DNA from 4 places in the Paenibacillus sp. 3LSP genome. Region 4 is predicted to be linked to each of the others. Evidence: riboswitches for the same ligand, from Rfam matches in the RefSeq annotation. Region 4 holds a riboswitch; each other region holds the start of a gene.
The links. A riboswitch is a leader RNA that binds a small molecule or an ion and turns the genes downstream of it on or off. The one in region 4 is predicted to bind cyclic di-AMP.
Positions count from the first base shown of each region.

Region 1: it holds a riboswitch for cyclic di-AMP, as region 4 does, so the genes downstream of both, RW092_RS17320 (TrkH family potassium uptake protein) here and RW092_RS11365 (resuscitation-promoting factor) in region 4, are expected to answer to the same signal.
Region 2: it holds a riboswitch for cyclic di-AMP, as region 4 does, so the genes downstream of both, RW092_RS23410 (C40 family peptidase) here and RW092_RS11365 (resuscitation-promoting factor) in region 4, are expected to answer to the same signal.
Region 3: it holds a riboswitch for cyclic di-AMP, as region 4 does, so the genes downstream of both, RW092_RS00225 (APC family permease) here and RW092_RS11365 (resuscitation-promoting factor) in region 4, are expected to answer to the same signal.

Region 1 is NZ_JAWDJI010000204.1:4,640-12,801, reverse strand. It holds gene uvrC (excinuclease ABC subunit UvrC) at 1-480, shown strand, start outside; gene RW092_RS17325 (CPBP family intramembrane glutamic endopeptidase) at 440-2,152, opposite strand; cyclic di-AMP (ydaO/yuaA leader) riboswitch at 2,504-2,670, shown strand; gene RW092_RS17320 (TrkH family potassium uptake protein) at 2,710-4,080, shown strand; gene RW092_RS17315 (potassium channel family protein) at 4,098-4,763, shown strand; gene RW092_RS17310 (ArsB/NhaD family transporter) at 4,803-6,083, shown strand; gene RW092_RS17305 (LysR family transcriptional regulator) at 6,182-7,093, opposite strand; gene RW092_RS17300 (succinate dehydrogenase cytochrome b558 subunit) at 7,380-8,051, shown strand.
Region 2 is NZ_JAWDJI010000268.1:16,181-24,342, forward strand. It holds gene motA (flagellar motor stator protein MotA) at 1-250, opposite strand, end outside; gene RW092_RS23385 (hypothetical protein) at 438-731, shown strand; gene RW092_RS23390 (4a-hydroxytetrahydrobiopterin dehydratase) at 901-1,200, shown strand; gene RW092_RS23395 (c-type cytochrome) at 1,288-1,647, opposite strand; gene RW092_RS23400 (GNAT family N-acetyltransferase) at 1,812-2,309, opposite strand; gene RW092_RS23405 (C40 family peptidase) at 2,589-3,080, opposite strand; cyclic di-AMP (ydaO/yuaA leader) riboswitch at 3,085-3,347, opposite strand; gene RW092_RS23410 (C40 family peptidase) at 3,618-4,109, opposite strand; cyclic di-AMP (ydaO/yuaA leader) riboswitch at 4,114-4,250, opposite strand; gene RW092_RS23415 (hypothetical protein) at 4,470-5,300, opposite strand; gene RW092_RS23420 (M1 family metallopeptidase) at 5,335-7,335, opposite strand; gene RW092_RS23425 (YwhD family protein) at 7,523-8,035, shown strand; gene RW092_RS23430 (heavy metal translocating P-type ATPase) at 8,113-8,162, opposite strand, start outside.
Region 3 is NZ_JAWDJI010000003.1:15,138-23,299, forward strand. It holds gene RW092_RS00205 (methyl-accepting chemotaxis protein) at 1-1,521, shown strand, start outside; gene RW092_RS00210 (mechanosensitive ion channel family protein) at 1,633-2,751, shown strand; gene RW092_RS00215 (methyl-accepting chemotaxis protein) at 3,082-4,362, shown strand; gene RW092_RS00220 (threonine aldolase family protein) at 4,599-5,714, shown strand; cyclic di-AMP (ydaO/yuaA leader) riboswitch at 5,955-6,132, shown strand; gene RW092_RS00225 (APC family permease) at 6,292-8,109, shown strand; gene RW092_RS00230 (fructose-specific PTS transporter subunit EIIC) at 8,158-8,162, opposite strand, start outside.
Region 4 is NZ_JAWDJI010000141.1:11,413-19,574, reverse strand. It holds gene RW092_RS11375 (HD domain-containing protein) at 1-422, shown strand, start outside; gene RW092_RS11370 (TatD family hydrolase) at 439-1,212, shown strand; cyclic di-AMP (ydaO/yuaA leader) riboswitch at 1,415-1,629, shown strand; gene RW092_RS11365 (resuscitation-promoting factor) at 2,075-3,211, shown strand; gene rnmV (ribonuclease M5) at 3,360-3,905, shown strand; gene rsmA (16S rRNA (adenine(1518)-N(6)/adenine(1519)-N(6))-dimethyltransferase RsmA) at 3,911-4,807, shown strand; gene yabG (sporulation peptidase YabG) at 4,846-5,748, shown strand; gene veg (biofilm formation stimulator Veg) at 5,956-6,231, shown strand; gene RW092_RS11340 (small, acid-soluble spore protein, alpha/beta type) at 6,429-6,608, shown strand; gene ispE (4-(cytidine 5'-diphospho)-2-C-methyl-D-erythritol kinase) at 6,797-7,651, shown strand; gene purR (pur operon repressor) at 7,766-8,162, shown strand, end outside.

The DNA of each region.
Region 1 (8,162 bases), on a different contig from region 4:
GTGTTGAAGGAGAACTTGCCGCTGCCCGATCTGATCGTGGTTGACGGAGGCAAAGGGCAGATCTCGGCAGCCACCGACGTGCTGGAGAACGAGCTGGGCTTGCACATCCCGGTGTGCGGCCTGGTGAAGGACGCCAAGCATAAAACCGCACAGCTGATGGCGTTTGATCCGCCGGAGCCGGTCTATTTGCCGCGTGACAGCCAGGAGTTCTACCTGCTGCAGCGGATTCAAGACGAGGTGCACCGCTTCGCCATTTCGTTCCACCGTGAACAGCGCGCCAAGTCGATGGTCGCCTCACGGCTGGACTCCATCCCTGGCATCGGCGAGAAACGCCGGAAGGCGCTGCTGAAACATTTTGGATCGTTGAAAAAAATAAAAGAGGCCTCCGTCGAAGACTTTCGGCCTCTTTCTATCGGGGATAAATTAGCCCGTCAAATTCTTAATGCCCTTCGGGACGAAGATCCGCCAGAGGAGTCGTAAAATACGGCTCCTCTTTTGGTTGCGGCGGCGGGGTCTTTCGTTCCTTGCTTGGCGGGTTAAACAAGTAAATCACATACGCCACGATCGCCGGCAAGGCGATATAGAACAACCCGGCGACGATATTCAGCGCTCCGCCCATAAACATCAAGCTTAGGGCCATCAGAATGCTGTCGAAGATGACATGCGAGAAGACAACGGTCGCGAAGCCGTAACGCAGGAACACGAAGCTGAACAGCAGTCCGATAAAGGTTAATTCGATTGGGCGCGAAATGACCGGATAAATCGGGTACAACGTGTGGCCAAATGCCCAAATTAAGGTCGACAACAGGCAAGCGATAAAGGTGCTGCGGAACATTTTCTTCAGCATCGGGATCCCGAAGAGGCGATACACCGCTTCTTCCCCGATCCCGGCCACCCAAGCCAGCAGCGGGAACAATACCGGATACACCATGTTGTACGGCGATTGCGTTGCATCGGTCGTGGACCAGGTATGAATCGTGTGCTCTAAAATGAAGAACACCACGGATTGAACGCCTAACAGGATCAATGCCCAGGCATACCCATCGCCCACGGAGGTCAGGATGGAACGGCCATACCCTTCTTCCCTTGATCTTGCCCAGAGGTTGATGCCGTTCTTCCGCCACAGTCCGTCGCCGCCGACTAAAGAGAAGTACACGGAAGCGGCCAGGAACAAGGTCACCAGACCTTGGAAGAAGAGGCCAAAGACGAGTACACCGGCTTCAAGGCCGTCTTTTTGGAACACCGGAATCATGTTGATCGTTCCAATCGTCGATAACACGAAGTAAGCCGACGCCAGGAAAATTCCCCGCTTAAACGAGGTATGAACTCGCGTCAGCGCGCTGTAGACGATCGCCAGAATGGCCAGCACGAACGTCAACAGGGCATAACCCGCATAGGTAAGCCAGCTGGCGATTTTGGTCTGCCCGGCAACGTAGTCCAGATGAGCCTGCGGTACACTAAAATAGCTCTCCAACGAAGAAACCTTACCGTATTCGAAGCTAAGCTTGATTTCCGCCTGCGATTCACCTAAGGTGTAGCCTTGGATACGGTAGAGGAGGCCTACATCCCCTTCACCGGAGGCCAGCTCCAAATCGCTTGGTTGAAATCCGAAAGCGTTCAGGTAAGGCTGTGCCAGCTCCTCTTTCTCCGCTAGCGTGAGATCCCCTTCCCATGCCTTCATGGAATCGATCGTTTCCGATCCTACATCCAGCATCATCTGCTTGGTGGCGTTGCTGGAGGAACTAATCTCCTCGAAGCCAACGACTTTCCCCGTAGTCATATGAACATCTACGGTCACCGCGCTTAACGCTTCAGTGGGATCCGTGTAACGGACACGAAATACATCATAGGGAAATTGCTTGTCATACGTTTTTAAGTATGGGGCGAGCAGATCGGCTTTGGTTAAGTAACCAAACAGATCGGAACGCGTTTCGTATGTAATTAATGCTTTATCCTTCGCGGGATTCGGCAGGTCGATCCCAAGTACCGATTGGACAAATTCACTTGCACTGGCGGTTGCTTCTTGTTTGCTGATCACCTCATTCGATTGCTGCAACTGCAACGATTCCGAATCGGTGGTCGGGAACAGTTGAACGGCCACGAACACAATGAATCCGAGGGCGGCCAGCAGCCACAGATTTTTGGTCTTCATCCTGCGGCGGCCATTTGACGTCAAAGGGGAATTCACTCGCAAAACTCCTTTGTGATTAAGTTGAAATAAATTCTGGGAAACGTACTCTTCTTAATAATATGAAGTATGTTTTTTGCTCAAGTACGTCAAAGTAAAGATAACACAGCAATCCCCCCTGCGCCAGACGGAGGGCAAAATTGACGAGAAACCGCAAAAACTTCGGCAAGTCTACGCATCATTTAGATTGGGGGGGAAGTTGATCTGCACAATCCCTGATTTCGTCTTTTTCTGGTCTTTTTCTTGAAAATAGAGCTTTGTGGTGGGACGCAATAAGGGATATAATCCATTTGACGAAAAATGAATGAAAACAATTGAAAAGATTGGCCGAATTTCGTAATGAAAACGGGGGAACCGTACATTTTGGGGTGAATTTCCCGGAGCTTCAACTTCTTACATGGGAGGATGAAGCGTCCGCGAATAGGGCAACTGGGCATGTCCGAATCCGTCAGCTAACCTCGTAGGCTTGTGCATCAGGAACCAAACACCGAAAGGCATTGGATTTCCAGTGCTTTTTTCTTTTGTTCTTTTTTCAGGAAGACGATGAGGTGAACGCGTTGAATACGAAGAAAATAAACCTTTCTCCGCCGCAGGTATTAGTGATTGGGTTTGCCCTCATCATTTTGCTGGGAAGTCTGCTGCTTATGCTTCCGATCTCCGGGACGTCCGGGGCACCGACGCCATTTGTTGATGCATTGTTTACGGCAACTTCGGCAACTTGTGTAACGGGGCTGTTTGTAGTGGATACGGGAAGGTATTTTTCAACTTTTGGCCATATCGTCATCATCTTGCTCGTCCAAATCGGGGGGCTTGGCTTTATGACCATGGCTACCTTGTTCTCCCTCGTCCTGAAACGGAGAATCTCGCTGAAAGACCGTCTCTTGCTCCAGGAAGCGATGAACCAAAATTCAATGGAAGGCATCGTTCGCTTAATTCGCAAGGTGCTGGTGTATTCGCTGCTGATTGAGTCCGGTGCAGCGGTGTTCCTTACCCTCCGCTGGGCCTTTGATATGCCGTTTGGCCGGGCGCTGTATTTTGGGATTTGGCATTCGATTTCCATGTTTAATAATGCAGGATTTGATCTGTTTGGGGATTACCGCAGTTTAATCCCCTATGTGAACGATCCTTTGATTAACATTGTATCCATCTTACTTATCGTATCCGGCAGTCTTGGTTTTATTGTCTTGTCCGATCTGGCGGAGTATCGCAAGCATCGCAAATTGTCGCTTCATTCCAAGGTTGTGCTGTCGATGACGGCGGTCCTGATTGTGATTGGTACGATCGTCATTTTCGTGTTCGAATTCACGAATCCACGCACGCTGGAGCCGCTTAGCTGGAGCGGCAAAATCTGGGCCTCTTTATTTCAATCGGTCACGCCGCGTTCGGGAGGGGTGGTCACCCTTGATACCGGTTCGCTGCGTCAGGCTACGCAATTCTTCATGATCATCCTGATGTTCATTGGGGCTTCGCCTGGCTCAACAGGGGGCGGGATCAAGACGACTACCTTTACGATTCTTATCGGTGCGGTGATCTCCATGATCCGTGGACGGACGGATTTGGTGTTATTCCGTTACCGGATTGCTGAGGAACGGATCTCTAAGGCGCTGACGATTACGATGATGGCGCTGTTCGTCATCGTTGCTGTAGCGATGGTATTGTCCACTACGGAAGATGCAAATTTCCTCTCTATCTTGTTTGAGACGACCTCCGCTTTTGGAACCGTTGGATTATCGATGGGCTTAACGGAGCGTCTGACGGATTTTGGAAAAGTAGTGATTAGTCTTACGATGTTTGCCGGACGGCTGGGGCCTTTGACGCTCGCCTATGCGATTGGTCCAAGGAAGGGGAAAGAGTTGTATCGCCATCCAGAAGGTAAAATCATTATAGGATAAGGGGAAAATGGGCAAAAATGAAAAAGCAGCAGTTTGTGGTCATCGGCTTGGGGCGGTTCGGCTCGAGTCTGGCCTTGGAATTGATGGAGTTAGGATATGAGGTTCTGGGCATCGACCGGAATGAAGAGATCGTGGAAGAACTTAGCGATCGGCTTACGCATACCGTTGTCGCTGATGCCACAGAAGAAGAGGTGCTGAAGTCGCTGGGGGTTCGCAATTTTGATTGCGGCATCGTGGCGATTGGCACCGATATTCAAATGAGCATCCTGGCGGCCATTCTCCTTAAAGACCTGGGTATTAAAACGGTAGTCGCCAAGGCGATCTCGCTTCTGCACGGCCGGGCTTTAGAGAAGCTGGGAGTGGATCGGGTGATCTATCCGGAACGCGACATGGGGATTCGCGTGGCCCATCAGCTGGTTACTCCGAATCTGCTGGATTATATTGAACTGTCGAAGGAATACAGTATCGTTGAGATGAACGTTCCGGCATGCTTGCACCAGAAGTGCCTGGCTGATATTAATCCGCGAACGCGCTTTGGCTGCAGCATTGTGGCGATTCACCGAGATAGCGGAGTCTTGGTAGCCCCTACTGCGATGGATCAGTTAAATGAAGGCGACATTATGGTTATCATTGGGGCTAAGAAAAATATTGAGCAGTTTGAAACGATCATCAATCCATCATGAAATGGGAAGAAGGCTTACTAGCAGGGAACGGGGAATAGTATGGAACAACAGGCCATTTGGGCTTTAATCATTTTTTTGCTGACTTACGCACTTATTATTTCTGAGAAAATTCACCGAACGGTGCTGGCTATGGCTGGTGCGGCGCTCATGGTGATGTTTGGCATCCTTGACCAGGAGAGTGCAGTCCATCATATTGATTTCAATACGCTGGGGCTCTTGATCGGGATGATGATCATCGTGAACACGACAGCCAAGACCGGCTTATTCACTTACATTGGCATATGGACGGCGAAGCTGGCCAAAGGCAATCCCATTACGCTCATGGGCTTATTGGCGCTAATCACTGCGATAGGTTCGGCATTCCTGGATAACGTCACGACCATTATTTTGATGGTTCCGGTGGCCTTTAGCATTACGCGGAGGTTGAGGGTCAAGGCATTCCCTTACCTCTTCTCCATGATTCTTGCCACGAATATCGGCGGGACGGCGACTTTAATCGGAGACCCTCCGAACATTATGATTGGCAGCGCCGTGAAGGAATTAACCTTCGTCGCCTTTATGGAAAATTTAGCGCCGGTTGCGATGATCATTCTGGTGGTGATTTTGCCGCTGGTGATCTTGATCTTCCGCAAAGAGTTGAAGAAGGGCTTTGCTCATCAGCAGAGCTTGATGGAGATCCGTCTAGAGGGCTTGATTACGGAGAAAAAGCTGCTCATCAAGTGCTTGATTGCATTAGGGTTGACGTTGCTCGGTTTTTTCCTTCATCAATACCTCCATTTGGAGACGGCGACGATTGCGCTGGCAGGTGCTTTCCTGTTGCTGCTCCTGACCGGTGAACACGTGATGGAACAAGCCTTCCGCTCGGTGGAATGGCCCACTATCTTCTTCTTCGTCGGTTTGTTCGTCTTGGTCGGCGGGTTGGTTGAAACGGGAATCATTACGAGAGTGGCCGAAGAGGTAATGCGGCTGACAGGAGGCGATCCGCTGACCACCTCAATGCTGATCCTCTGGCTGAGTGCGTTGGCGTCGGCGTTTATCGATAATATTCCGCTCGTAGCGACGATGATTCCGATGATTCAAGACATGGGCGGAATGGGGATTCAGAACTTGGAGCCGCTATGGTGGAGCTTAGCGCTCGGCGCTTGTCTTGGTGGAAACGGGACATTAATCGGAGCCAGTGCCAATTTGATCGCTGCCGGGATGTCCGCCAAGGAAGGGGAACCGATTAGTTTTCTAAAATACATGAAATACGGACTCCCGCTGATGATCCTTACCATTTTGATCTCCAGTCTCTACGTATATTTGCGATACTTCATGTAAAATGGACAAGCTGCCGTTGATCCAGGTGTTCACCTGGAAGCGGCAGCTTTTTTTGATGCCCGCCAGACTGTTGTTCGGGTGCGTGGTTCATGGTGGCGTTAGATCGGCAATTCTTTGACAAGGGTTTCGCGGATTTGCGCGATCCATTCCTTTGTTTCACTCGTCAGCTCCGATTTATCGCCGTATACGAGACAGGTTTCGCGGCGAGTCTGGGCTAGCTCGGGAATCGGCACCGTCAGCAGGCCGTTATCCCGCAGCAGCGGCATGCGCAAGTACGATTTAGGCAATAGCGCGGCCGCTTTGCAGATGGGCAGCAGGCGCACGATCGCTTCAAATGAATCGATCTCCATGCGGATATCAGGCAAGATGCTGTAGCGTCCAAACAGGTCGTCGATCAGCCGCCGATACCAGGTTCCTTTGGAAAAGACGATCATCGGCCGGCCGTTCAGATCGTCCATAATCAGACGGCGCTTCTGCCCGGCGGCGGCCAGCTCATGCCCTTTGGGCACGACCAGCTCGAGGTGATCTTTGAACAGCGGCAGGCAGTTCAAGCCCGTCTCGTTCACCAGGGAGGCCACGACGCCGAAATCGACTTTCTTCTCACGGACGTAGGAGACGATTTCATGGGTTTTGCCGGTGACGAGCTTCAGTTCGATATCCGGAAACTTCTCCATGAGCGCGGTCACGAGCGGCGGCAACGTGGTTTGGATCGTCGTCAGGCTGGCGCCCAACGTGACGATGCGGCGCTCCGCTGCCTTGAAGCGGGACACGGTCTGCAGGAAGTTGTGGTGACGTTGCCGCTGTTCCAGCGCATATTGGTAAGCCTCCTGACCTACGCGGGTCAGCTCGAGTCTTTTCCCTTTGCGGTGAAACAGGGAGACCCCCCATTCCTCTTCTAATTTTGCAATTTTGCGCGAAAGGGCAGGCTGGGACAGGTTTAACAGCTTGGATGCTTTGTTCAAACTGGATTGCTCCACGACGGTAGTGAACACCAGCAACTCTTCCATCATGGGGAGAACCTCCTTTTTTCCGGGTGAAGGACAAGATTCGACAGGTTTGCTTATGTGAATTTGTTATAATGATTAATAAATATATTGCAATTCCATTATAAGATAAAAAGGAGTAACATGAAAAGTGACACAAGTTGTTCACAAGTAACTGGAGGTACAAAGGGGTTTTACCGACTGCGGTGTGGTATTTATCATATTCAACCTCCGCGCCCCCGTAAGGTCGAATCTTGAGTGAATTTGCGCAAGTTGAAACGGATGATGGAATGAGAAAGGGGTACACGCATTTATGAAAGGGTTTTATTCCAGAAAACTGCACTCGCTGCTGGGCGTCATTCCGCTGGGATTTTTCCTGCTGGAGCACATGATCACCAACTTTTCGGCGGTGGAAGGCGGAAGCGAAGGTTTTAGGGAAGCGGTTGCGTTCCTGAACAGCCTGCCGCTCGTCTTGGTTTTGGAGATTTTTGGGATCTGGCTGCCGTTGTTATATCACGGAGTTTATGGGCTTTATATTGCGTTTCAGGCGAAGCCGAACAATCGGCGGTTCCCAACCGAGCGCAACCTGCGTTATTTGTTGCAGCGGATTACCGGCGTTATCGCGTTTGTGTTCGTGATCTGGCACGTGGTGGAGACCCGTGTACAGGTAGCGCTGGGCAATGTGGAGCATGAGGAATTGGGCGGCTTGATGCATGAGATCGTCAGCAACCCGCTTTTCTTCACGTTGTATATCATTGGGGTTGTGTCGGCGGCGTTCCACTTTACGAACGGTTTATGGTCGTTCCTCGTGAGCTGGGGCGTGACGGTCGGTCCGCGGTCGCAACGGGTGTCCTCTTATATTTGCATGGGCTTGTTCGCGATCGTTGCCGTGATGTTCGTGTGGTCGCTGGTCGCATTCCGCGGCGCGGAATTCCAGGCGGAAGGCAGCGCTTTGCTGGAGACGGCAAAGGCTTGGTTGGCGTAGGTTTTTGTTCGTAGATGACACGTTGACAATAAAGCGGATGCTTATGAAGCGAGTTTTGTTCGCAGATCACTCGTTGAAGCAACGCTCACAAAACTAAGCGAATGCTTCCGA
Region 2 (8,162 bases), on a different contig from region 4:
TAAACAGGGTGATCAACTCCGCTTTGCTGATCATTTTCGGTTTGACGATCGTCATTTTGATCAAGGTCGGAAACTTCTTCAACTCCGATAACGGGAAGCCCATAAACAGCGTTGCCGCCGTTCCGACAAAGATGATGACGAAGGCCGCAGGGTTCTGGACCAAGCTTTCTACGGGTGCGCCTTTTAGGAACATACCTAAAATCAGGGCAATCAATCCGAGAATCAAACCAATAATTGTTGAAAATTCCATTGTACACCTCGTCCTTGAGAGAAATTGATACCAACTTGCCCTTCCGCGTCCTTGCGGAAGAGGCTGACACACCAGTCTGAAACGATTAACTATTTTATCGACAGATTTCCCTTTTTTTTTAAGTGGTTTTTTCCGGTATAATAAGATTACGGTCAGAATGGAGAAGACCGAAAGGGAGGATATCGCAGTGGGCGTAAAACACGGCAGGGATTATGAATTTATTTTGGCTGATTTGACGAACGCGGTTGGCCGGATTCAAGATAGCTATCTTTTCTTCGAAATGGAGCCCTCGGAATGGGAAGGGTTATCGGATACGGATCGAGGCGAGGTGCTTGAAGCTCTGGCGGAGGATTTATTCTTTGGGTTGGGCTCGGAGCCGATGATTGAGGTAGGCAGTGCGATCGTGATCTATGATCCCGAAGGACATCGCATCAATATCCTGATCGGGGATTCCGAATTAACCTCCGTATCCTTGATATAACCGCATCTGTTGCTGCCGCTGTACCGTCCAATGGCGATAAGCATGAAGGCAGGGGTTCGAGAATACAATAGTTGGAGACGAGGCTAGGACAAATCAAACTTCAGATCCTGGTGCGTGACGAGGAAACTTACATATACAGGAGTTCTTGAAGAGAACGGGAGGAAGAATAATGCCGTTTACACCGCAAGAAGTAGAAGCGCATTTGGAAAAACTGGAAGGATGGGAACTAGAGGAAGGACGATGGATTTTTCGTAAATATACGTTTTCCAACTTTATGAAGGGGATCGCATTTGTAGATGAGGTAGCTGCGATCTCGGAAGCATTTAACCACCATCCCTTTATCACAATCGACTATAAAACGGTAACGCTCCGTTTGACCTCTTGGGAGGAAGGCGGCATTACAGCCGTTGACATCAAGGAGGCGCAGCAATATAACGAGGCCTACGAAAAGATGCGGTCAGGGGATTAGCCAAGTCAGCTCATGATCGGATTTATAGAGGTATCAAAACAACCGCCGGGAATTTACATTCCCGGCGGTTGTGCTTTTTTCGCGTGTTTATTTTTTCTCCGCAAGCCATAAGGCGACGTTCGCAATTTCCTCTTCCTTTAAGCGATCCTTAAAAGAAGGCATCATGCCGCCCTTCCCTTTGGTGATAATGGAGAACAGTTGGTCTGCCGTCAATTCCGATCCAATCTTCTGCAGATTTGGGCCCGCGCCGCCTTGCAATGTATCACCGTGGCAGGAGATGCAATTTGCTTTGACGATGGCTTCGGCTTGTTCTGCGTTCATGGTGATTTCAGGCATTTGCGGCTTGGCTTCTTGCGCAGCCTCTTCCCGGCTTGGCAAGGTGAACATCAATACAAGGGCTAAAGCGCCTGCGATGACGAACAAACCGCTCATGATCCACTTTTGCATTTCAATCGCCCCTCCTATGTATGCTACCTATCCATTATAACGGAACACACGGGTTGATCATAGTCTTTGTGTCCAAATTAGGAACAAAAATTATCCGTTTCCATTAAATTGTGTGCCATAAGTCATAGTCTTAATCAAAACAAGACATAAAAAAGAGCGTGCCCTTATTCAGGCAGCCCTTTATGAACCATACAATAGAACGGTTTGGACACCCCGCCAGGTGTCATCTTCTCATACAGATCGGTAATGACAAACCCCGCCTTCTGGTAAGCCCGGATCGCCCGGGTGTTCCAGGTCAGCACTTCCAGGTCAATCTGGTTATCCGGCTTACGACGCCGGGCTTCCTCCACGATGGTCCTCACAAACAGCTTGCCCAGCCCGTGGCCGCATAGCTCGGGCTTCATACCGATGCCAAGCCGGGTGACTCCTTCCATCGGGAAGTACTGAGCGAAGCCGGCAAGCTCCTCCTTCTCATCCAATACGGAGACATACTGTTCGGCGCGGATCGCCGGGTTCCCAAACTCCACGTCGAGCGCTTTCATTTGCTCCCATGGCAGCCAACTGTATATGTCATAAGGAGAATCGTAACGCCAGGTGCAAATTTCCGCGCCATGGGCTTCTTCCATCGGCACGATACGAAACGGAGACATCGTTTGGTCCATATTGCCCCTCCTTAATTAAAGGAAAGTCCGTCGTAATTGTTCCATTATCCTCACAATAGCCGGAATTACGCAGCTTGTAAAGGTTTTTGCCTACCCTTCGGGAAATTAAAATTGTGGGATTTCTCCTGGATTTTTGGCTTTGCGGCAACCTTTTTCCCAGTTGTTTCGTTATATAGATAAGAGTACAGATAAAAAAAGACCGCAAGGCGGTTCCAACGAGAACCCGGCCCAGCGGCGAATTAGTGATGATGAACAGGATGAAACCGATAGATCAATGGATTACGATTCCGCAGCGTAGACGGAATAACCGTACTTACTGAGAACACGCTTCGCGCCAACGTAGCGGTTCTGGTAATAACTGTTACTTAGCTTGTCGATCTGGATGCCCTTGGATGAGGATGCATGGGCGAATTCACCGTCGCCGACGTAAACACCAACATGGGATACTTTGCCCGTCCCCGTCGTCTTGAAGAAGACGAGATCCCCAGCTTGAAGCTCGCTCTTCGGTACCGGTGTGCCTTGCTTATACTGAGCGGCAGACACACGTGCTAACTTGATACCCATCTTGCTGAAGACGTACCGGGTAAATCCAGAGCAATCAAATCCCGCTGTCGTGGTGCCGCCAAATTTATAAGGCGTCCCGTACACGGAATCGACGATACTAGATAGCGTCGTTGTCTCGGCTTTTGCGGAGTCGGCAAAGGCGCTACCTGCCCCCAAGGTGAATAGGAGGGCTAAACTCGTTACCGCTGCTGTCAAAGTCTTTCTCAAGATGTCTTACTCCTTCCAAGGCCTACGAGGTTAGCTTATGGATTCGGTTGAAGGTTCCCTATGATCTGCTATAGCGGTAAGTTAAAAAGTCATCTTCGGATCACGAAGTAACTCAGGATGGAGATTCTAACCTTGATTGAAATGGTAAGTTAAAAAGTCATCTTCGGATCATGAAGGATGAGACTGTTACCTTTTATAGCGAAATCAATTCACCCTTTGGTGGGTCCCCCGCTTCCCGGGTGCGTGGGAATTCGGCAGTTTCATTGTAGATGGCACCCAAGATCTTGCATAGAAATAGTTACAACAATAATTACAAAGTTGTTACCATTTACGTTCTTCATTTTACCAAAGCCGTCCAGAGATGACAAGTTTGTCGAAAAAAACGCTTCTATTGGCCTGTGTTCGCGAAGGGATTCGTGGGTAATGGTTCCTAAGAGACTAGGGCTAAAGAAAAGAGTAGGAGAAAGAAAGGGGATCCAAGGAAAAAACCCGCAGAGACGTTGTTATCAACATCCCCACGGGCTTCGTAGCGAGTTCTTATTGAACATCATCGTGATCAGCAATTTCACCGGTTACATCTTCATACTTGTCGTTGCTCATGATGCGTTTTGCGCCAACGTAACGCTCGACGTAATACTTCTCGCTTAATTTGCTGATGACTACACCTTTGGAGGAGGAGGCATGAGCAAATTTGCCGTCACCGACGTAGATGCCGACATGAGAAACGCCTTTGCCGGAAGTATTAAAGAAGACCAAATCGCCTTCGATCAGTTCGCTCTTGTCAACCGCCGTACCCATTTTGTATTGGGATGCGGATTGATGAGGCAGCTTGATGCCGATCTTCGAGAAGACGTACATCGTAAATCCAGAACAGTCGAATCCGGAGGTTGTGGTTCCGCCTGCAACGTAGCTGCTTCCAAGCGCGCCGTCGATGACATTGTCCAGTTTGGAATCGGCGAAAACGCTGCCAGTTCCAATGGTGAAAAGCATGGCAAAACTTACTGCTGCTACCGTCAAACGCTTCTTCAAGAAGTTATGCTCCTTCCAATGCCTACGAGGTTAGCTTAAGGATTCGGTTGAAGGTTCCCTATGATCCCTCACAAACGAGATCAATTCACCCAAAGTGGTTCCCCCGTTTCCCTGGTGAAGGGAATTCGGCTTGTTTTTCACACCTGTCATTTCTAATTTGACATCCGGCACGAATCTCCTGCCAAAGATGACGAAAATAATTACAAAACTGTTACTGAAATTGCGTTGCTGTTATTGTAACAAAGGTAGGTATCTTTTGGCAATGCCTAATTCACAAGATTAAGAGGGGAAATAGGAGGAAAGGCCTTCGCCGAACGGCGAAGGCCTTGATGTTACAGGGTTTTGAGGAGTTAAAAAATTTTAACTTTTTTGTGCCTTGGACTGCCAAAGATGAAATTGAGAGGCGATCTTCCAGACCTTAAATGTGCAGCGAAAGAGAGGATAAGCCTGCTGCAGGATGAGGGCCAGCATCCCCGTCCAAATCCAAGATGCGGTGCCGAACAGAAGGAAGAGGATCAGGCCAAAAGCCCCGAGAATTAGCGAGATAGAGATGCCCTGCAACAGGGTTCGGAAGCAAGCTAGCAGGGAATTCCAAACTCCGGCTTTAAACAAGTAGCCGAACTGGACAAACAATAGGCATTGCCGGATAAACCAACCGTAAATGAACCAGCCCAGGATCAGCCCAAGCCCAGTGAGCCAGGTTGCCATCGGAAGTTCCATCCCGGTCAACCCCGGCCAAAGCGACAGTAGTCTCGGCACAATCCAGAAGGCGGGCAACAAGGTAAGCACGAGCTCCATCGCGTAGAACAAAATTACCGGTTTACCAAATTCCTTCATTCCTCGGAACAGGGGGAAGCCGGGGTTGCGATTTTCCGCCGGTGTGAAGCCGTAGAAGATTCCCGCCTGGATCAACGGAGTCAAGATCATGCGCAGGACGATCATCCCTGCCAGCAGCCAGCAATACAACCGAACCTCGGGATTGCTCCATAAATTCATCTGTCCCTCAAGCAAGAACAGGAGTTTCGATAGCGCCGTGGGCGGCGGGTCAGGATATCTTTGCAGCAGCGCCGTTACGGCAGTATCGACCAACCGGTACAAGAACAATCCCCACAGCAGCTGGTACAGGAACAAGATGATGACCGAGGGAAATTGGCTTTTCAGGGCAGTCCACCCTAAACGAACGAAACTCATTTCTTTCCCTCCTTATAGAAGTATGGACCTAGGGTTACCACAGAAGTCCTCCAAGGATCGCTTCAAGCAGCTTGGTGACGCTCATATTGGAGCGCGACAATGTGGTTTCAGGGACTTCTGCTTTCAGATAGTTGTTGATGTGAAGGTTCTCCACCGTTAAGGTGTAGTCCGGGTCGATCTGAACCCATGCCAGCGGTGCTTTATATTGCAGCTTGATCTCGAGGCGAGAATCTTCCCCGTTCCATTGCTTGCGTACGGTGTGCCCATCGGTGAAGGTGAACAGCAGCGGAACCTTCGGATGGGTTGCCCCTTTGCGGGTAAAGACCACTTTCGACTCGTATATCTGACCGCTTTCCTGGTTGATTGGAGTGATTTGAATGTTGTCTACTGCAAAATCCGCCATTTTCCCATCATAGACGTATTGTTGAAAATACGCTTTCCAACTGCGGCCGGTCACTTGCTCAACTACCCGTTGGAAATCAGCGGTCGTTGGGTGCTTAAACCGATATTTCTGGCTGTATGTGCTCAGAATCCGCCTCATCGTCTTGCTGCCGACCTGCCGCTCGATATCCAGCAGGATTAATTTGCCGCGGTAGTACGCATTCTTGGCATAGCCATCCCCGGGACCGTATTTCCAGGCGTTCTGGGTCAAGGAAGCCGGTGAAGTAATCATGGCCGATTGGATCGGCAAATTCGGGGTGATGCCGAACTCCTGCTCCATGAGCTTATCCTCTGCATAGGAGGCAAAGGCTTCATCCAACCAAGCTTCCTCGAGTTCATTGTTGGCGATCATCCCGTAGAAGAACTGATGGGCGATTTCGTGGATGACCGTGCGCTCCAGATCATCGTATCCAGGGGAATCGCTGACGGCCCCAAACGCGGTAACTAGAGTCGGATATTCCATGCCGCCGGCCCCGTTTGCGTTCGCCGGTGGAACGACCACGGACAGCGTGGAATACGGGTACCGGCCATACCACTTACTGTAGTTTGCCAGAGCGACCTTGGCGGCATAGAAGTAGCGTTCCTTCAGATCCTTATGTGCGGGATCGAGATACAGCTTAATGCGCACGCCGGGAACTTCTGCTGAGGAGAAGGGCTCTTCCATGTAGATGAAGTTCGGCGAAGCCGCCCAAGCGAAATCGTGGACATCGTCGGCGTAGAATTGCAAGGTTTTCCGTCCGTTCTTCAAGACTGCCTTTTTGGTCTGAAAACCAGTGGCTGCCACGGTGTACGTCTCGGGCACATTGATCCTTACACTGTAAATCCCGAAGTCGGAGTAAAATTCCGAGTTCCCGTGATACTGATGGAGGTTCCAGCCTTCGGACGTCCGCCCCCGAGTCCCCACCGGCTCGTACACACTCATCTTAGGAAACCATTGCCCTGCCATGACGAAATCGTCGGCAATGCCCATACGGGCAAAAATCTTCGGCAGCTTGACGGTGAATTTCATCCGCAGCGTCAGGCTTTCACCGCCCTGGACCGGCACGGGCAGCCGAACCTTGGCTAAGGTTTGATCTTTCGTATTGCCATCGTCAGGCTGAACGTACTGGATCCGATGCAGTAAGGAGATGCCGTCGGTCGTTTTCAGTTCGGTGATCTCCATGGATCCCCAGCCGTCCTTAGGCATGACGTCGTTCCGCAGTTTTCCGCCCGATTCTTTCATAAACGTCGTATCCTCGGAAGCAAACGCGTTCGGATATAAGTGCAAGTACACCTCGTTGATCGTCTTCTTGCCGGGATGGGTCCAAGTCAGCGTCTCTGAGCCGGTTAACGTCCCCTCTTGCTCGTTCAGCGTGACGTCGATGTGATATTCGGCGACCCGATTGCTGAGCACTTCGGCGGTCGGTTGCTGAATGGTTTCAGTTTGCGGCGGCGTTGGGGTTTGTCCGGTTTTTTGGACCGCTTTAGGCTCCGCCTTGGCCGGGACGAACGAAGCCAGCGATTCCCCACCTTCCCGCAGGGTCACCCAGGCGGCTCCGAGGGTGAGGCACAAGGCAAGGATAGAAATGCCGTAGACAATAGTACGTCGGGTCATACAATGGATACCTCCCGTTGACAAGCATCTACAGCATGTATATGTTTGCATTTGGAAGATTATTAGTTAAAATTGAGAGGTAGTTAAAAAGCCATTTTTTGAACTAGGATTGAGATGTAAGGATAACGATAGAAGCTGCCTTGCTTATGAGAACGAGGCGGCAGGTATGCGAAATATGGAGGGAATTATGGATCAGACACCGAAATCGGGTAAAAAGATTTTTGCCCTCAACATTATCAGCAACGATGAGAAGAGCAAACATAAAGGCTTTGGTGCAGGTTCCATCGATTTGAACAGCATGTCTCCGGTCATCATCGACGGGGATGAGGTGTACATTGATGTCGGTGCCATGCATGCGAAAAGCAAGGTGGAGAAAGGCATCAAATTCTCAACCAATCGGGAGGACGTTCCCAATGGACGGCAGGTTTGGATCGTATGGGTTGCGGTAGACCGCGGGCCGGAAGGCCAATTTTACGGCGGAATGACGGCTTGCGAAATGTTGATTGACACGGAAGCACGCCGCGGCTGGAAAATTCTTGCCGACCATGTTAACAAAATGGATTATGCGTTAAAACGCAGAGTGATTTTGGACGGATTGAGCAAAGAGCAGAAGGCCGGGCTGAAGCAGCTGCTGATCGAGACTAATGCGGAATGGTGGGACCGCTCGCCGGAAGAGCTGAAGGCGGCCCTGGACGCGTGAACTGAATAAATGAGGCATAAAAGAAACGCCCCTATCCGGTTGAACTCCCGGAAGGGGCGTTTTGCTTGGAAGGGAAGTTAGCGCTGGGGGCTGACTTGAATTTTCGGCGAACCCGCCGCCGTTTGCG
Region 3 (8,162 bases), on a different contig from region 4:
GAGACACAGCGTCAGAACAGCATCTTGTTTAGTTATATCGTGGAGCCTTCGGCCGAGAAGGAACAGCTGTTGACGGGAGCCAATGATGAATTGAATAGGATCATCGGCCAAATCGTAAGCGCTTCCGAAGGTGAAGAGCAGGGGGCGGTTGCTTCCTCGTTATCGGAATCCAATGCGACGTTTGCTCGCTTGCTGACGAAGGTTCGCGATTACGTACAATCGGGAAAGCCGGATTTGGCGAAAGCGGAAGCGTTGATGTGGGCGATTCCGACATCGGATACGATGATTCAAGGGGCGAGTGAATTGCGGACGCTGCAGGAGAGCGCGCTTCAGGCGAAATTGGCCGAGTTCAAGAAAGAATCGGCGATCACTTTGTGGATTTTAGTGATATGCGGGGCCATCGCGATCCTCTTCGCCGTCTTGACCGGTGTCCTGTTGTCCCGGCAAATCGTCAAACCGATGCGAGTGATGGTGAAGGGGGCCCGCGAGCTGGCAGACGGCGATTTAACCCTTGCAGAGATCGCTGTGAGAAACCGCGATGAGATTGGGGAATTGGCGGCTGCGTTTAACCATATGAGACGAAGCTGGCAGGAGATGATCCGCAATCTGGGGCGGCATGCCGGACGCGTTGCAACATCGGCGGATCAGCTGCGGCACCAGTCGGAGCAGTTCCGTGCCTCCTCCGGGGAAATTTCGGACATCATGGGCCAAATTTCGTCCGGAAGCGAGGAGCAGGTGCAAAGTGTCGAGCTGGGCGTGGCCCAAGTGACGATGATGGCTGCGGGGGCCCAGGAGATGGCCAGCCTCGCGGATGACGCCCGCGAAGAATCGGAAGCGGCGGTGCACGAAACGCGGGCCGGCGAGGACATTGTGGCACAAGCGGCGGCCCAGATGGCCTCGATCCAGCGGCAGATGGACGAGCTGCGCGCCTTCATCGAGCGGCTAGGCGTTCGCTCGGGTCAAATTGCGGAGGCCGCGGAGCTGATTGCCGGGATCGCCAAGCAGACGCAGATGTTGTCGCTGAACGCCTCCATTGAGGCGGCACGGGCGGGAGAGGCTGGTAAAGGGTTCGCCGTGGTCGCTGGGGAGGTGCGCAAGCTGTCGGCAGAGACCGGAGCGGCCGCAGCCGATGTGACTGAGATGCTCGAAGGGGTGCGCAGTGAGATGGAGCTGGTGATCGAGGCGGCCCAAGCCGGTTCGCAGGAGGTCGCAGCAGGCATTGCGACGGTTCAGCAAGCTGGTGAGGTGTTCAGCAGCATCCGTCAGGCGGTCGAGCAGGTGGCTGGGCAAATCAGCCGGGTGACCGGGCAGGCGGAGCAACTGTACTCCCAATCGGATGCTGTCGTCCAGGCAATCACCACGATCGACCGGGTCGCTCAGCAGACCGCCAGCGACTCCCGCGAGGTCTATGCCCACACCGAGGAACAATACGCCGGCGTTCAAGAAATGATGGCTTCAATGGAGGGGCTAAGTCAGTTGTCTGAGGAACTGCAGGCGATGATCGGCAAGTTTAAAGTGTAGGCGGCAGCGCATCCCTCGGGCTCACGACATGTCGTTTGTGGGTTATGGCCTTTAGACATCTTTCACCGGATCATGTTATAATGACCCTTTATTTAAGGGGGTGCTATAACATTGAACGATGGGGGAAAAGTGTTGAAGTCCCTCGGACAATTGGGTTGGGAGGATCTTGGAATTGCCGTCGGCATTATGGCGCTGTTCGCTTTGTTTAGCAAAGCGTTCGTGAAGCTGGCTTTCGCTCTGCTGGATCGCAGAAAGACGGCGAAGCCGGACCGGCTAAATCTATGGAGACAAGTGCTGGAGCGGCCTTTTCGGTGGTTATTTATTCTGATTGGCCTTGAAATAGGGTTGAAATATTTGCTGCCGCGCAATGTGGAAATCGCCGTAGGCCTGGATCCCTTATTCCGCAGCGGCGTCATCGCCTTGATCGGATGGGGGATGTACATCCTATCCGCCCAATCCTCGGTATTGCTGGAGGGATTAAGCCGCAAAATCCGATTAGACGATGCAAGCATGCTTATTCCGTTCTTATCGAAGGTCCTCCGGATCGTTGTGGTTATCATCACTGTAGCCTTAATTGGGGCGGAGTGGGGATTTAGCATCAATGGACTGGTGGCCGGCATGGGGTTAGGCAGCTTAGCCGTAGCTTTGGCTGCCAAAGATACGTTAGGGAACATCTTTGGCGGCATTGTGATTATTTTGGAAAAGCCATTTTCCAAAGGAGATTGGATTCTGACGCCTACCGCTGAAGGCATGGTGGAGGACATTACCTTCCGCAGCACGAAGATCCGCACCTTCGCTGATGCGGTGATTACCGTCCCCAATGCGCAACTGGCAGATCAGCCGATCACGAACTGGAGCAAAATGGGCAAGCGCAGAGTGACTTTTACACTTCCTGTGGCGCTGGACTCTGATCGGGAACGGATGATGGCAGCCATCCGTCGAATCGAACAACTGCTTCGCGACAACGAGCAAATCGACCCAGGCACCATTTTCGTGAAGTTTACGGATTTCAACGAGAGCAGCTTAGGCATTTTCATCTATTACTTCACGCGATCAACCGTTTGGGGAGAGTACTTGTCAGCGCGTCAGGAAATGAATCTGGCCTTTATGCAGGTGCTGGAGGAAGAGGGGATTAAGCTGGCTTATCCGGCACAACGCGTATTTCTCGAATCAGCACCGGCAACGTCCGGTGAGGTGGACACCACCCGCTCGAGACAATATGAGGTCTGAATGCAAACCATCCCGCGGCTGGCTCCGGTAATGAGCGCCCATTTGCCTTTCACATCAACCATTCGGATCCCCTCCTGTGTGCTAAAAGATGCTCGGCTGATTTCCTAACCTATTTATTTTACTAGACTTGTAAGCGGTTTACTATCATTTAACATGAATTTGACTATGGTCAATTTGGACTATATATTGGACTATATAACGAAAATCACATGCAAGATTTGGAACTCAATGCCTATCTCGAGAATGGGAGGAGATACCTGGAGCGGATAAAAAAATGTGCCAGAGGATTTTGATTTTTACCATACTACAAATAAACCAGGTGATACTAAGATGAATCGAATTCGAAATATTTCTATCCGGACCCGAATCATGGTGCTTGTCTTCTTGGCCATGTTCGTCTCCAACACCGCTCTTATTGTAACGTTGTCTTATAGTCAGAGTAATGATTTCTTTAATCTGATCACCCCCTCTTTGGTATTAAAGGCATTTATCATTTTTCTTATTTTCCAGTTGATCGCTGCATTTATCTCCGAAGCATTTCTTGTCCGTCCGCTTAAAGAAGGAGCGAAGCTGGCCAATTCCATGGCTGAAAACGATCTGTCCGTTAAAATACATACGTTTCAACAAGGCGAAGCCGGGCAAATGATCCGCTCGCTTCAGAAGGCCAGAGATAACTTAAAGCATTTGATCGCTTCCATCCAATCCTCCTCCGAACGGGTGACGGATTCTACGGAAGAGTTAAACCGTATTATTGAGCAGGCGAATGGGCAGGTCCACGAAATCAACGAAGGCATCAAGCATTTGTTAAACGTGTTTACCCAAAATGCAGAGAGCATGAAGCAAACAGCGGTTGCGATCTCCGAGATTACGAACCATTCGCAGACGACGGCAGAACTGACGAATCGCATTGCGGAACGAGCCCAATCGGTGATGGATTCCGCGGAAGGCGGGAAGCGTTCGGTGGAATCCATCGTTGAGGCGATTAATGAGCTTGCTGCAAATACGAAGCACGTTAACAGCGAGGTGCTGGGGCTTGAGGAACAAAGTCAAAAAATAACCGAGGTCGTCAGCATTATTAAACAAATTTCCGAACAGACCCACCTGTTAGCCTTGAATGCAGCGATTGAAGCCGCCCGAGCTGGGGAAGAGGGAAGAGGGTTCGCGGTGGTAGCTGGACAAATCCGGAAATTAGCCGAAGATACGAATCACTCCCTTCAGGAAATCAGCAGCTTGGTCGAAGATATGACAGTTCGTACTGGCAGCGTCGTGTCTGCGGTTGCTCAGACGGAAGAGAAGGTTCAGCAGGGTGTAACGCAATCGGAGAACGTGAAGATCAATATCGAGCAAATCATGGACAATATGGAGAACACCTTCGCCATGTTGAACGATATTTCCGATGGGGTGACCACGCAAGCAGCTGCGCTGGAGGAAATGACTGCAACGCTGGAGGATGTGAACACTACGATCGAGTCCGGCTTGCAAGTCTCTGGCGATATTCAAGATCAGCTTGGTACGCAGGAGCAGATCTTTGGGGATATCGAGCAGACCTCCTGTAAATTGGTCGAACTGTCCGAGAATATGAACGATTTGACGAAAGTGTTCAAGCTTTAATCCCATAGCAATTAGAAAGGGCGCTTGCTTTTGCAGGCGTTCTTTTTACTATTTCATCATTCATCTTTTCGATTTCTTCACACTGAATGAAAGGGATAATGTGCAGAAGGGGGCCTATAATTGACTACCTCGCCCCTCCCGATCAAACTGGATCATCGATTCCTGCTTCAAATGGCGTATAATAAGCATGATCATACAAACTAGACAGACAGCATGGGAGAGGAGCGGCGAGGAGCATGTATGGAAATGATGGGGTACTGGATAGGCGGACACTGAAGGCGGCCTTTGACCGGACGGTTTATCAAGTGGTGGGCCACGGAAAACGGAATGTAGAGGTGCTGAAGCAGGCTTTTGCCGAGATCAGCGGCGGGGTAGACAGCGACATGTACGGTACAGGGCAAGCGCTGGAAGCTTTCGAAGCGAAAATGGCTGCAGTGCTAGGCAAGGAGTCTGCTGTATTTTTTCCGAGCGGTACAATGGCGCAGCAAATTGCCCTGCGGATATGGTGTGACCGCAAAGGGTCCAAACGTGTGGCCTATCATCCTTTATGCCATTTGGAGATTCATGAGGAGGACGGGTTGAAGGAGCTGCACGGGCTGGAGCCGATTCTCTTGGCGGATCCAGATCGGCTGATTGAGATGGAGGACGTTCGTCAGCTGCCAGAGGATGTCTCATGCCTGCTGTTGGAGCTGCCGCAGCGTGAAATCGGCGGTCAACTGCCGCCGTTCGAAGAGCTTGAGGCTATATCCGCCTACTGCCGGGAGCGAGGCATCAAGCTGCATCTGGACGGAGCCCGACTGTTTGAAGTGTTGCCTTACTACGAAAAAACCGCCGCTGAGGTTTGCGCCCTGTTCGACAGCGTCTATATCTCGTTCTACAAAGGGATCGGCGGGATTGCCGGAGCCATATTGGCCGGGGATCCGGAGCTGACGAAGGAGTCGAAGGTATGGAAAAGGCGCCACGGCGGGGATCTTATCAGCTTGTATCCTTATTTTCTCAGTGCGGATTACTATTATGAGAAACGTGTCGGAAAGATGAGAAAGTATTATCAGCAAGCACAAGAGCTCTCCAGTCTGTTTAATCAATGTCATCGGATGAAGACCGTTCCGGAGATCCCGGTGTCGAACATGTTCCATGTGCATTCGGACGTTCCCAAGGAGCGATTGGAGTCCGTGCTGATTGAAGTCTATCGGGAAACCGGGGTTGGTTTCACCTCGTTCTTGAAAGAGAAAGCGGATGGGGGAAGTGCCTTTGAAATCAGCATCGGAGACCGCTACAGTGAGGTGCCGAAAGATCGGCTGCAGCTAGCGTTCGAGCTGATGGATAAGAAGTTGAAGGGACTTTCGCTTTAAACTTGGATTTGTTTGAGATGCAGAGCACCGTAGGATGCGATTTGATGTCGTTCCTTACGGTGTTTTTTTGCATATATGCTTCGATAATTCAAGCCTGCTCGCAATAATGAATGCAAGAGAGTGATGTATGCGCTTCCTCGAACAAGGCCGATCTCTTTTCTCGGCGAATTTGCCTTTCCCTCTTCTTTACACTTCTTCAGGCGGGGAGTATGATTCATCCGTAACAAAAATTGATATGACAAAACCTGATCGCTGAGTTCTTTCTCATGCAGAAAGAAACGGGGGAACCAATGAAACTCGCCCAATGAGGCGGTTTCCGGGGTGAATCGCTTGATTTGGCCAGTAAGCCAAACCGGCGTAGGGCTGCTTTCGTGCCCGAATCCGTCAGCTAACTCCGTAAGCGTCCGAAAGAGGGAATTGTCGCGGTGACGCTTGAGATTTTTTTCAAAGCGGCTGCGGGAAGGTCCAGCTTTCCTGCGGCCTTTTTGCGTTGTTCGCTGCATGCATGAGAGCCCTATAGGAGTAAGAATGGATCAGGATCGAAGGTTTATTTTGCGAATGAAAAGAGGATCTCATCATGGGAAGCAAACTGAAACGTATATTGATTGGCAGACCGATGAAAAGCACTGAAATTGAAGGAGAAAAGCTTAGCAAACTTAAAGCGCTGGCCGTGTTGTCGTCGGACGCATTGTCCTCCGTGGTATACGGGACCGAGCAGATTCTGATCGTCCTGATGGCGGCGGGATTTTCCGCTCTCTGGTATTCGATTCCGATCTCATTTGCGGTACTTGGGCTTTTGTTGATTCTGATTCTGTCGTATCGCCAAACGATTTTCTCCTATCCGACTGGAGGCGGCGCTTATATCGTGGCGATGGATAACCTAGGGCGTTCAACCGGACTACTGGCCGGCGGATCGCTGCTTGTCGACTATATTTTAACGGTGGCTGTAAGCTCGTCAGCCGGTACGGATGCCATCACATCGGCTTTCCCGATGCTGCATGATCAACGGGTATTGATCGCCCTGTTGATGATTACGCTGTTGACGATGATGAACCTGCGTGGAGTTACAGAATCGGCCTCGATGTTGGCGGTTCCGGTATACTTGTTCGTGGCCTCCATCTTTGTCCTGATTGTGTCGGGACTTTACAAGTATTGGACTGGCGGGATTCATGCCAGTGTGCCGGAGTTTGGGACGGCCGTATCCAATGTCAGCTTGTTCCTGCTGCTTAAGGCGTTCAGTTCGGGATGCTCGGCCTTAACCGGGGTTGAGGCGGTGTCCAACGCTATTCCGAACTTCAAGCCACCGGCAGAACGGAATGCCGCAGCCACGCTGGTGATGATGGGGGTTATTCTCTGTACCATGTTTATTGGGATTAGTACGCTGGCCTATTGGTACGGCATTGCTCCAGATCCGAAGGCCACCGTGATTTCTCAAATCGCTGAATCGACCTTTGGGAGAGGGAGCTTGTACTACTTGATCCAAGGTATTACGGCGTTAATCTTGTTTTTGGCCGCCAATACGGCTTATTCGGCCTTCCCGCTGCTGGCGTTTATGCTCGCCAAGGACAAATACATGCCGCATGCGTTTATGGTGCGCGGTGACCGGCTTGGCTTCTCCAACGGAATCATCTTCCTTGGTGCAGCTTCAGCGCTGCTGGTGCTAGGATTCCACGGTAACACGGAGAGCTTGATTCCGCTCTATGCGGTTGGGGTATTTATTCCGTTCACCTTGTCCCAGCTGGGGATGATGGTTCGCTGGATCAAGCACAAGCCCCAAGGTTGGGTGGTCCGGTTCACGATTAACACGATTGGCATGCTAACGACGCTGGGCATTACGCTTATCTTTATCATCACGAAGTTTTCGCATGTCTGGTTCATATTTGTCTTCTTGCCGCTGGTAATGTTTATTTTCTATCAAATTCATCGTCATTATCTCAATATCGCCGAACAGCTTCGGATCAACATCGATAAAGATAAACCTTGCATAAAGGGCAGCACGATCGTTGTTCCGGTGGCAGGGGTTACGCGCGTCGTGATGAACTCGTTAAGCTATGCGAAATCACTGACGGATAACGTTGTCGCGGTGTATGTTGGGTTTGATGATGCGGACATCGAACGCATGGAGAAGAAGTGGGAGGAATGGAATCCGGGGGTTCGGCTCATCACGCTACGCTCCAGCTTCCGCAGCATTATCCGACCGCTGATGAAATTTATTGATACCGTGGAATGGAAAACGTCGGAGACCGATCACATTACCGTCCTGATTCCGCAATTTATTCCTCGGCACTGGTGGCAGAACATCCTGCATAATCAGTCGAGCCTACTGCTTAGAGCTTATCTATTTAACAAGAAAGACATCGTCATCACGACCGTACCTTACCATCTGCAAAAATAACCCAAAACCCCCGAGTCGTCACGACGGCTTCGGGGGTTTTGGGTTAGATTATT
Region 4 (8,162 bases):
CGACCTTCATGCAGTGGACGAGAGAAGACGACGAGCGGTTAAGCGATTTATGTTCTCGGTTTTTGAATCGTAAGCTGTATAAATATGTAGAATTAGATTCACCGGAGCTGGAAATGCTGGACGAGATTCGGAACGCCTTCAGACAAGTCGGGCTTGAACCTGAATACGACATGGAAATTGATTTTCCGACGGATCTGCCGTATGATGTGTTCCGTCCGGACGGCGGGGTTCGGCAGAAGCAAATTTTGTTGTTGGACCGGCAGGAGCGGCTGCGGGAAATTTCGGAAGTCTCGGATATCGTGCGGTCGATCAGCGGATTACACCGGGGGAAGACGCATTTGTACTATCCGGATAATAAATTGTGTGCTGTAATGGAGCGGCTGCCTCGCCCGGTAGCCCGCATTTTCGAGCAACGGAAATAGGAGGATGACAAGGTTTATGTTATTTGATACGCATACGCATTTGGATGCTCCCCAATTTGACGAGGACCGCGAGGAAGTGATCGCGCGCGCTGTGGAACAAGGGGTTACGCGGATGATCAACATCGGATTTAACCGTGAGACAATCCCTTCGACCATGAAGCTGGCAGAGACCTATGACTTCATTTATGCCGCGGTCGGATGGCATCCGCAAGACGCGATTACGATGCAAGAGGGCGATTTGGACTGGATTGCAGAATTGTGCAAGCATGAAAAGGTCGTCGCCATCGGAGAAATTGGGCTGGATTATTATTGGGATACGTCCCCTAAGGACGTTCAACATAAGGTTTTTCGCCAGCAAATTGGACTGGCTCGCAGCTTAGGTATGCCGATTTCCATTCATAATCGGGACGCTCACGAAGACGTGGTTCGCATCCTTCGGGAAGAGAAGGCCAACGAGGTTGGAGGCGTGATGCACTCCTTCTCCGGCAGTTGGGAAATTGCCAAAATGTGTCTAGATTTGGGATTTCATTTGTCGTTTGGCGGGCCGATTACGTTTAAAAATGCAAAACAACCCAAGGAAGTGTTGGCCAAGACGCCGATGGACCGTTTGCTGATCGAAACGGATTCCCCTTATTTAACGCCGCATCCATATCGTGGTAAACGAAACGAGTCAGCTCATGTTCGTTTGGTTGCGGAAATGGCAGCCGAGCTCAAAGGGGTTACTTTTGAGGAAATCGCGGAAATTACCACCCGAAATGCATTGGAACGATTTGGAATTCCGAGTATTTGAGAGCAAAACGGATGAAATAAAGAGGATTTCGGAAAGATTAATGCTTTTTAACCCTCAAAAACAAGGTCATTACATTTTTTTAACCATTTTTTTAAAAAAACGTGGTTGATTACTCCTTTACAACCTGCATCGAAACAGGATAGAATCTTTTCAGTATCGATTCGGTTCGTTTTGGACTGAACCATACGATGCTTGGTTCCATGAACCAGTCTCGCTGAATCTCCTTATGACGGAGAACGGGGGAACCAATACGAATTGCAGGTTGGCGGCAGCCTAATCGCGTTCGTATTTGATTTCTTTCCAGGGTCTATGGGGTGAATTCAAGGTCATTGCGCCATGAGCGAATGTACTGAGAAAGGGCGGCTCTCTTTCGCCCGAACCCGACAGCTAACCTCGTAAGCGAATAAGAGAGGTCACTCGTGCAGCTATTACACCCAAGACATTCAAGAAGCCACGAAGGAGTTCCTCTAACTCTTTCTCCCGGCTTCTTTTGTTTTGAATAAAAGTAATAGGGTCGTCATACTGTTGGAAAACAGGAGGTGACGACAAGCAGGAGAGACTGGTCAAGGATGCAAAACGCTTAGGATTAAATTTAAGATCAGTGTTCAAAAAGTCAGGTTTTCAGCACCGAGAAGGTTGGATGAAGCTAGGGACTGAGTAGCGCAGCGTACATGGGAGTACGTGAGCAACGGAAGGCCCGGCTGAATTCAAGATTCGATGCCGAATTCACTTCTTGACCTGCTTCGTGATCAAAAGATGACTTTTTGACTACCTTAGGCGTTTTGTAAAAAGTAACTGTAGTCGCGTCAATCGTTATCATGCATCGACCTAGACGGCGGGACTATGAAGGAGGACGGAAGAAATGGGCATTTTCCGCAAAGAGGAGACCCATGAATCACGCTCATCCAGCATGTCTTACGCAATGCGATGGAAGCATGAGAATTTACGTCAGATAGCGCTCGTCGGCGTTCTGGCCATCGCGGGAATCATCATCATCCTAATCTGGCTGTATAGCCAGGCACAGAAGGAAGTATCCCTGATCGTGGACGGGAATGTCCAGTCAGTGGAGACAACCCAATCCAGTGTAGCTCATCTGCTGGAGGAACAATCGATTAAGCTCAGTGCGAAGGATTCAGTATCCCTCCCGCTGGAAAGCTCGCTGAAGAACGGTGACCGCATTGTCATAGTACGCGCGAAGCCGGTCAGTGTGACCGCGGACGGCAATACGAAAGTCCACTTCACGACGCAAAGCAAAGTCGAGGGCGTATTGTCCGAGCTCGGCATCACTTTGGGTGAAGACGACAAGGTGACACCGACATTGGACAGTAAAGTTACCGAGAACCTGAATGTGAAGGTCGTTCGGGTCAGCAAGCAAACGGTGCAGACGAAGGAGGCCGTGCCCTTTAGCGTGGTCAAAACGTCGGACGACAAGCTGCTGAAAGGCACCACGAAAGTGATCCAGGAAGGTTCCGAAGGTCTGGTCATTCACAACATTGAGAAAACTTACGAAGACGGAAAATTCGTGGCGAAGCGTTGGCTCGGCAAAGAGGTCTCCAAGGAAGCTCAGCCGAAGGTGATCGCAGTCGGTACGAAGAAACCTACCGAGGTTCTGTCGGCCAGCATCAGCCGTAAGGGAAATACGGTGAACATCAGCGGAACGACGACCAAAGGTGGCGTCTCATTCAAATATAAAAAAGTCTTGAAAAATGTTACGTTAACCGCGTATTCGGCGGAAGAAGACGGAATTGGCACCCGCACGGCTTCGGGTACCCGCGTGACAGAAGGCAGAACGATTGCGGTGGATAAAGACGTCGTTCCGCTTGGTTGGTGGGTATACATCGAAGGAATCGGCTTCCGTAAGGCAGAGGATACCGGCGGGGCCATCGATGGCCATAAGATGGATGTGTATTTTGATAGTTTGAAGGATGCGAAGAAATTCGGCCGCAAGAAGGGCCGCACCGTCTACGTGATCGGTCCGACGAAGCCGGAATTGAACTAAGTTCTCGTTCTCTTTCGTTTTACAATGCGAAGGGAATAAGATAGTATTAGGATGATGAATAAGACAGTGGATTAGAAGAGGATGTAATGATCCTCTTCTTTTTGTTATTCTGGTGGAGACAAGCAAGAACAGGAAGGAAGACAGATTCATGATCAAAGAGGTCATCGTGGTGGAGGGTCGAGACGACACCGTGGCCATAAAGCGCGCCGTAGAGGCGGATACAATCGAGACCGGAGGTTCGGCGATCGGCGAAGCCGTGCTCAAGAAAATCGCTTTGGCGCAGGAACGCCGGGGCGTGATTATTTTTACGGACCCCGACCATGCCGGGGAGCGGATTCGCAAAATTGTGGCCGCACGGGTGCCGGGCTGCAAGCACGCTTTCCTGCCGGAGGCGGAGGCGACGAAGCGAGGCGACATCGGGGTGGAGAACGCCTCGCCGGAGGCGATTCGCGCCGCGTTATCTCGGGTCCGCAGCGAAGCGCCTGGAGTAGAGGCCGCGATCACCTGGGAAGACTTGATAAACGCAGGGTTAATCGTGCACCCGCAAGCGGCGGCGCGGCGAAAAGCGCTGGGCGAGCTGCTGGGTATCGGATATTGTAACGGAAAGCAGCTCTACAAGCGGTTAACCGTGTTCCGGATCAGCCGCGAGGAGTTTGCAGCTGCGTTAGCCGAGTTGGAAAGCAAAGGAGTTTAAGAACCATGAGCATAAGGGAAGACGTATCCACACCGCGCCGGACGAAGGAGATCATCCAGCGGCACGGTTTTTCGTTCAAAAAGAGCCTGGGGCAAAACTTTCTGATCGACCAGAACATCCTCGGTAAAATCGTTGCCGCCGCCGAATTGGACGAGAGCCAGGGGGCACTCGAAATCGGACCCGGAATCGGCGCGTTAACGGAGAAGCTGGCGCAGGAGGCGGGCAAGGTGGCCGCGGTCGAGATCGACCAGCGACTGATCCCGATTCTGCAGGAGGTGCTGGAGCCGTACCCGCACGTCCATGTGATCCATGGCGACGTGTTAAAGCTGGACCTGCAGGCTTTATTTGCGGCTGAGTTCAGTGAAGTGAGCGGCGTCAGCGTCGTTGCCAATCTGCCTTACTACGTGACGACTCCCATCATGATGAAGCTGCTGGAAGAGAAGCTCCCGCTGAGAAATATCGTCGTCATGATCCAGAAGGAAGTGGCTGAGCGTATGGCCGCGGCTCCTGGCGGCAAGGATTACGGCAGCCTCAGCATCGCCGTGCAGTACTACAGCATCCCGGAGATGATCTGTACGGTGCCGCACAGCGTGTTTATTCCGCAGCCGAATGTAGAGTCTGCCGTGATTCGCTTAACCGTGCGGGAGACGCCAGCGGTGGCGGTTCAGGATGAGGCCTTTTTCTTCGAGGTGGTACAGGCCTCTTTTGCCCAGAGACGCAAGACGATTTCCAACAATCTGAAAAGCCGCTTCTTCCCGAAGGAAGGGCGCGAGAGACTGGAGCAACTGCTGGAGGAAGCCGAGATTCAGCCTTCCCGGCGAGCGGAGACCTTAAGCCTGGAGGAGTTCGCCAAGCTGAGCGATACGCTGCTGAATGCCGGCGTGAAGGAACTCCGCGTGTAACCATTCCCTCTTATCGCCCATACGATGGGATAGAGGTGATGGATTTGGCGAATTTGGGAGACTTGGTCGTCCGCAAATCATACGGTGGAGATGTTACGTTCCGAATCGAACAGATTGTGCGGAGTGAAGCGATTATTAAAGGAACGGAATTCCGGCTGCTGGCGGATGCGCCCTTAACCGATTTGGTCAGGGTAGACCCGGCTTCCCCAGGAGAGACGACGCAGCGGGCCCGCATTAAGGCGACGGAATCGCTGAAGCGGTTAACGCAAGACCGCAAGGAATTGGCAGAACGCAATCGAATGGTGATTGGACGGGATCTGTATGGGCAAGGAGAGACGGCCTATTTTGAGGTCCCAGGGAAGGTCCTGCATTTAGATGGGGATGAACGCTATTTACAAAAGAGCCTAAGCCTGTATCAGAAGCTGCGTGTTCCGGTTCAGGGATACTATGTCACGGAATCGCAAATGGCGAGTGCGCTGTACCGTCTGCTGCCTGTGGTCAAGCCGGATATCGTTGTGATTACCGGTCATGACGGCGTGTTGAAATCGCGTCCCACCAGCGACCTTTATAATTTGACCAGCTATAAAAATTCCAAGTATTTCGTGGAGGCCATTCAAATGGCTCGGCAATACGAACGGAATTTCGATACGTTAACGATTGTGGCCGGCGCTTGCCAGTCGCATTTTGAGGCGTTGCTGCAGGCGGGGGCTAATTTTGCGAGTTCACCCGGCCGGGTGCTGATCCATGCGCTGGATCCGGTGTATATCGCTGCGAAAGCGTCGCTCACCTCGATTCGGGATACGATCCAGATTACTGACGTGCTGAATCATACGATCAGCGGCGCCCAGGGGGTTGGCGGGATCGAGACTCGTGGCAGTTACCGAATCGGGTTGCCCAAACTGAAGGACTTGTCGACGCTGAAAGTGGTGCCGTCCATGTGAAAGGGTTGCCGGAAGGAACTGAGGCTAGTGCCCCAGGACCTTCCGGTTATTTTTTTAGTATTTAGCTCTTGAGCCACCAGGCAAAAGAAAATGTCGAAAAATAATCGTTGACACATCTTTTTTGCTGCTGATATAATTATTTATTTCGATTTGACAAGTTTGTGACTTTCCTGTATAATGGACAAAGAAAGAAGGTGGTCACAGGCAATGGCTAAAAATGCGCTGTCGGAAATAAAGCATAGTCTCGACGCCCATGTAGGACAGAAAATTATGCTCCGGGCTAACGGTGGTCGCCGGAAGACCGTCGAACGCACTGGAGTGTTAGAGGAGACCTATCCTTCGGTCTTCATTGTGAAGCTGGATCAAGAGCAGCAAACCTTTAAGCGTGTGTCTTACAGTTATGCCGATATACTGACCGAATCTGTTGAAGTCATGGTTTATGACGACAACGATGGGATGCGGATTTCGTATATTAAACCGTGAACATCATGAATCAAACCGCAAACGGTTCTCGCCTTCGGGTGAGACCGTTTTTTTCTTTTTTTTACGGGTAATGGGTTCATCCACCAAGGTTGCCGGTGTTCACTTTAGATGGACAAAATCTCGGTGTATGCTCGCATCGGTGCTCGCGTATACTAACCATCGTTCCTATTTCCATGGCCAAAAGGAGGAGACTGACCATGTCGCGAAGAAGACGCAGCGTGATGTCGGAGAACTTGAAGGTCGAATTAGCGAAGGATCTGGGATTTTACGATACCGTCCAGCAGGAGGGCTGGGGCGGCATCAAGGCCAAAGATGCGGGCAATATGGTGAAGCGGGCGATTGAGCTTGCCGAGAAGGCAGCCGCGAAACAGCAATAACCTCTGCCACAGCGAAGCGTCCCTTTCAGGGAGCTTCGTTTTTTTCGTTGGATGAAGTAAGATAGAGGGAGAAAAAAATGTCTTTCATACATAGACGTGGAGGCAACGTTTTTTTAGAATAAAAGAATGTGCTAATAAGACCGGATGGATGCGGATATTCCACGGAATTGCTGAGGTGGGGAAGCGGCATGAAAATTTACGAAAAAGCACCGGCCAAAATTAACTTAATGCTCGACGTGTTACATAAACGTCCCGACGGATACCATGAGGTCGAGATGATCATGACGATGGTGGATCTGGCGGACCGTTTGGAAATGAGCGCTCTTCCGCGGGATACAATCATTATTTCGAGCCAGGCCGGATATATTCCGCTGGATGAGAAGAACTTGGCGTTTCAGGCGGCGAAGCTGATCAAGGAACGCTACAATGTGCGGAGCGGGGTTTATATCCACCTCGATAAGAAAATACCGGTCGCTGCCGGCCTTGCCGGCGGAAGCAGCGATGCTGCGGCGACGCTGCGGGGCTTAAACCGTTTATGGGAGCTTGGCATTCCCGAAGAGGAGCTCAAGGAGCTGGGGGCGGAGCTGGGTTCAGATGTGCCGTTTTGCGTGACGGGCGGGACGGCGCTGGCGACAGGGCGAGGCGAAGTGTTGACGCCGCTGGCGAATCCGCCGCAATGCTGGGTGGTGTTAGCGAAGCCACCGATCAACGTGTCGACGGCCGAGGTGTATGGGCGCCTGCAGGCGGAGCAAATTACCGATCATCCATCGGCAATCCGGATGCGAGAGGCGTTGGAGAGACGCTCATTCACGGAGGTATGCCAAGCGCTCGGTAACGTGCTGGAGCAGGTGACGCTGGAGCTTCATCCAGAGGTAGCGCAACTGAAAGAGGCAATGCTGCGTCTTGGCGCGGACGGCGTGTTAATGTCGGGCAGCGGACCTACGGTATTTGGGCTCGTCTCGAAAGAATCGAAGGTGTCCCGCATCTATAACGGATTGCGCGGGTTCTGCAAAGAGGTTTACGCCGTACGGCTGTTGACTTGAAGCTCGGCTGCGGAACTGGAGCCGGGTACTCCTTCCTCGTTCCAAGGCTTGGACAAATCCGTACAAAAGTGTTATAGTTTCATTAAAATATTCGGATTTAGCGAGGGGTACTTCGTGAAGAAATTAAAAAGAAGCGCTCGTTTGGTGGAGATGACCCATTATCTGTTGTCTAGACCACACCATTTAATCCCGCTGACTACCTTTGCGCAACGGTATGGGGCGGCCAAGTCGTCCATCAGCGAGGATCTGGGGATTATTAAAGAAGTGTTTGAAGGCGAAGGCATGGGGGAATTGCTGACGCTTGCCGGGGCGGCCGGCGGCGTGAAATATATTCCCCGGGTCGGACGGGAGCAAGCGAACGCTTTTATCCAGCACCTCTGTGAGAAGCTGGCGCAGCCAGACCGAATTTTACCGGGCGGATATTTGTATATGTCGGATCTTTTGGGACAACCGGCGTTGATGAATGAAGCGGGCAAGTTGTTTGCAACCGTATTCGGCGATTTGGAGATCG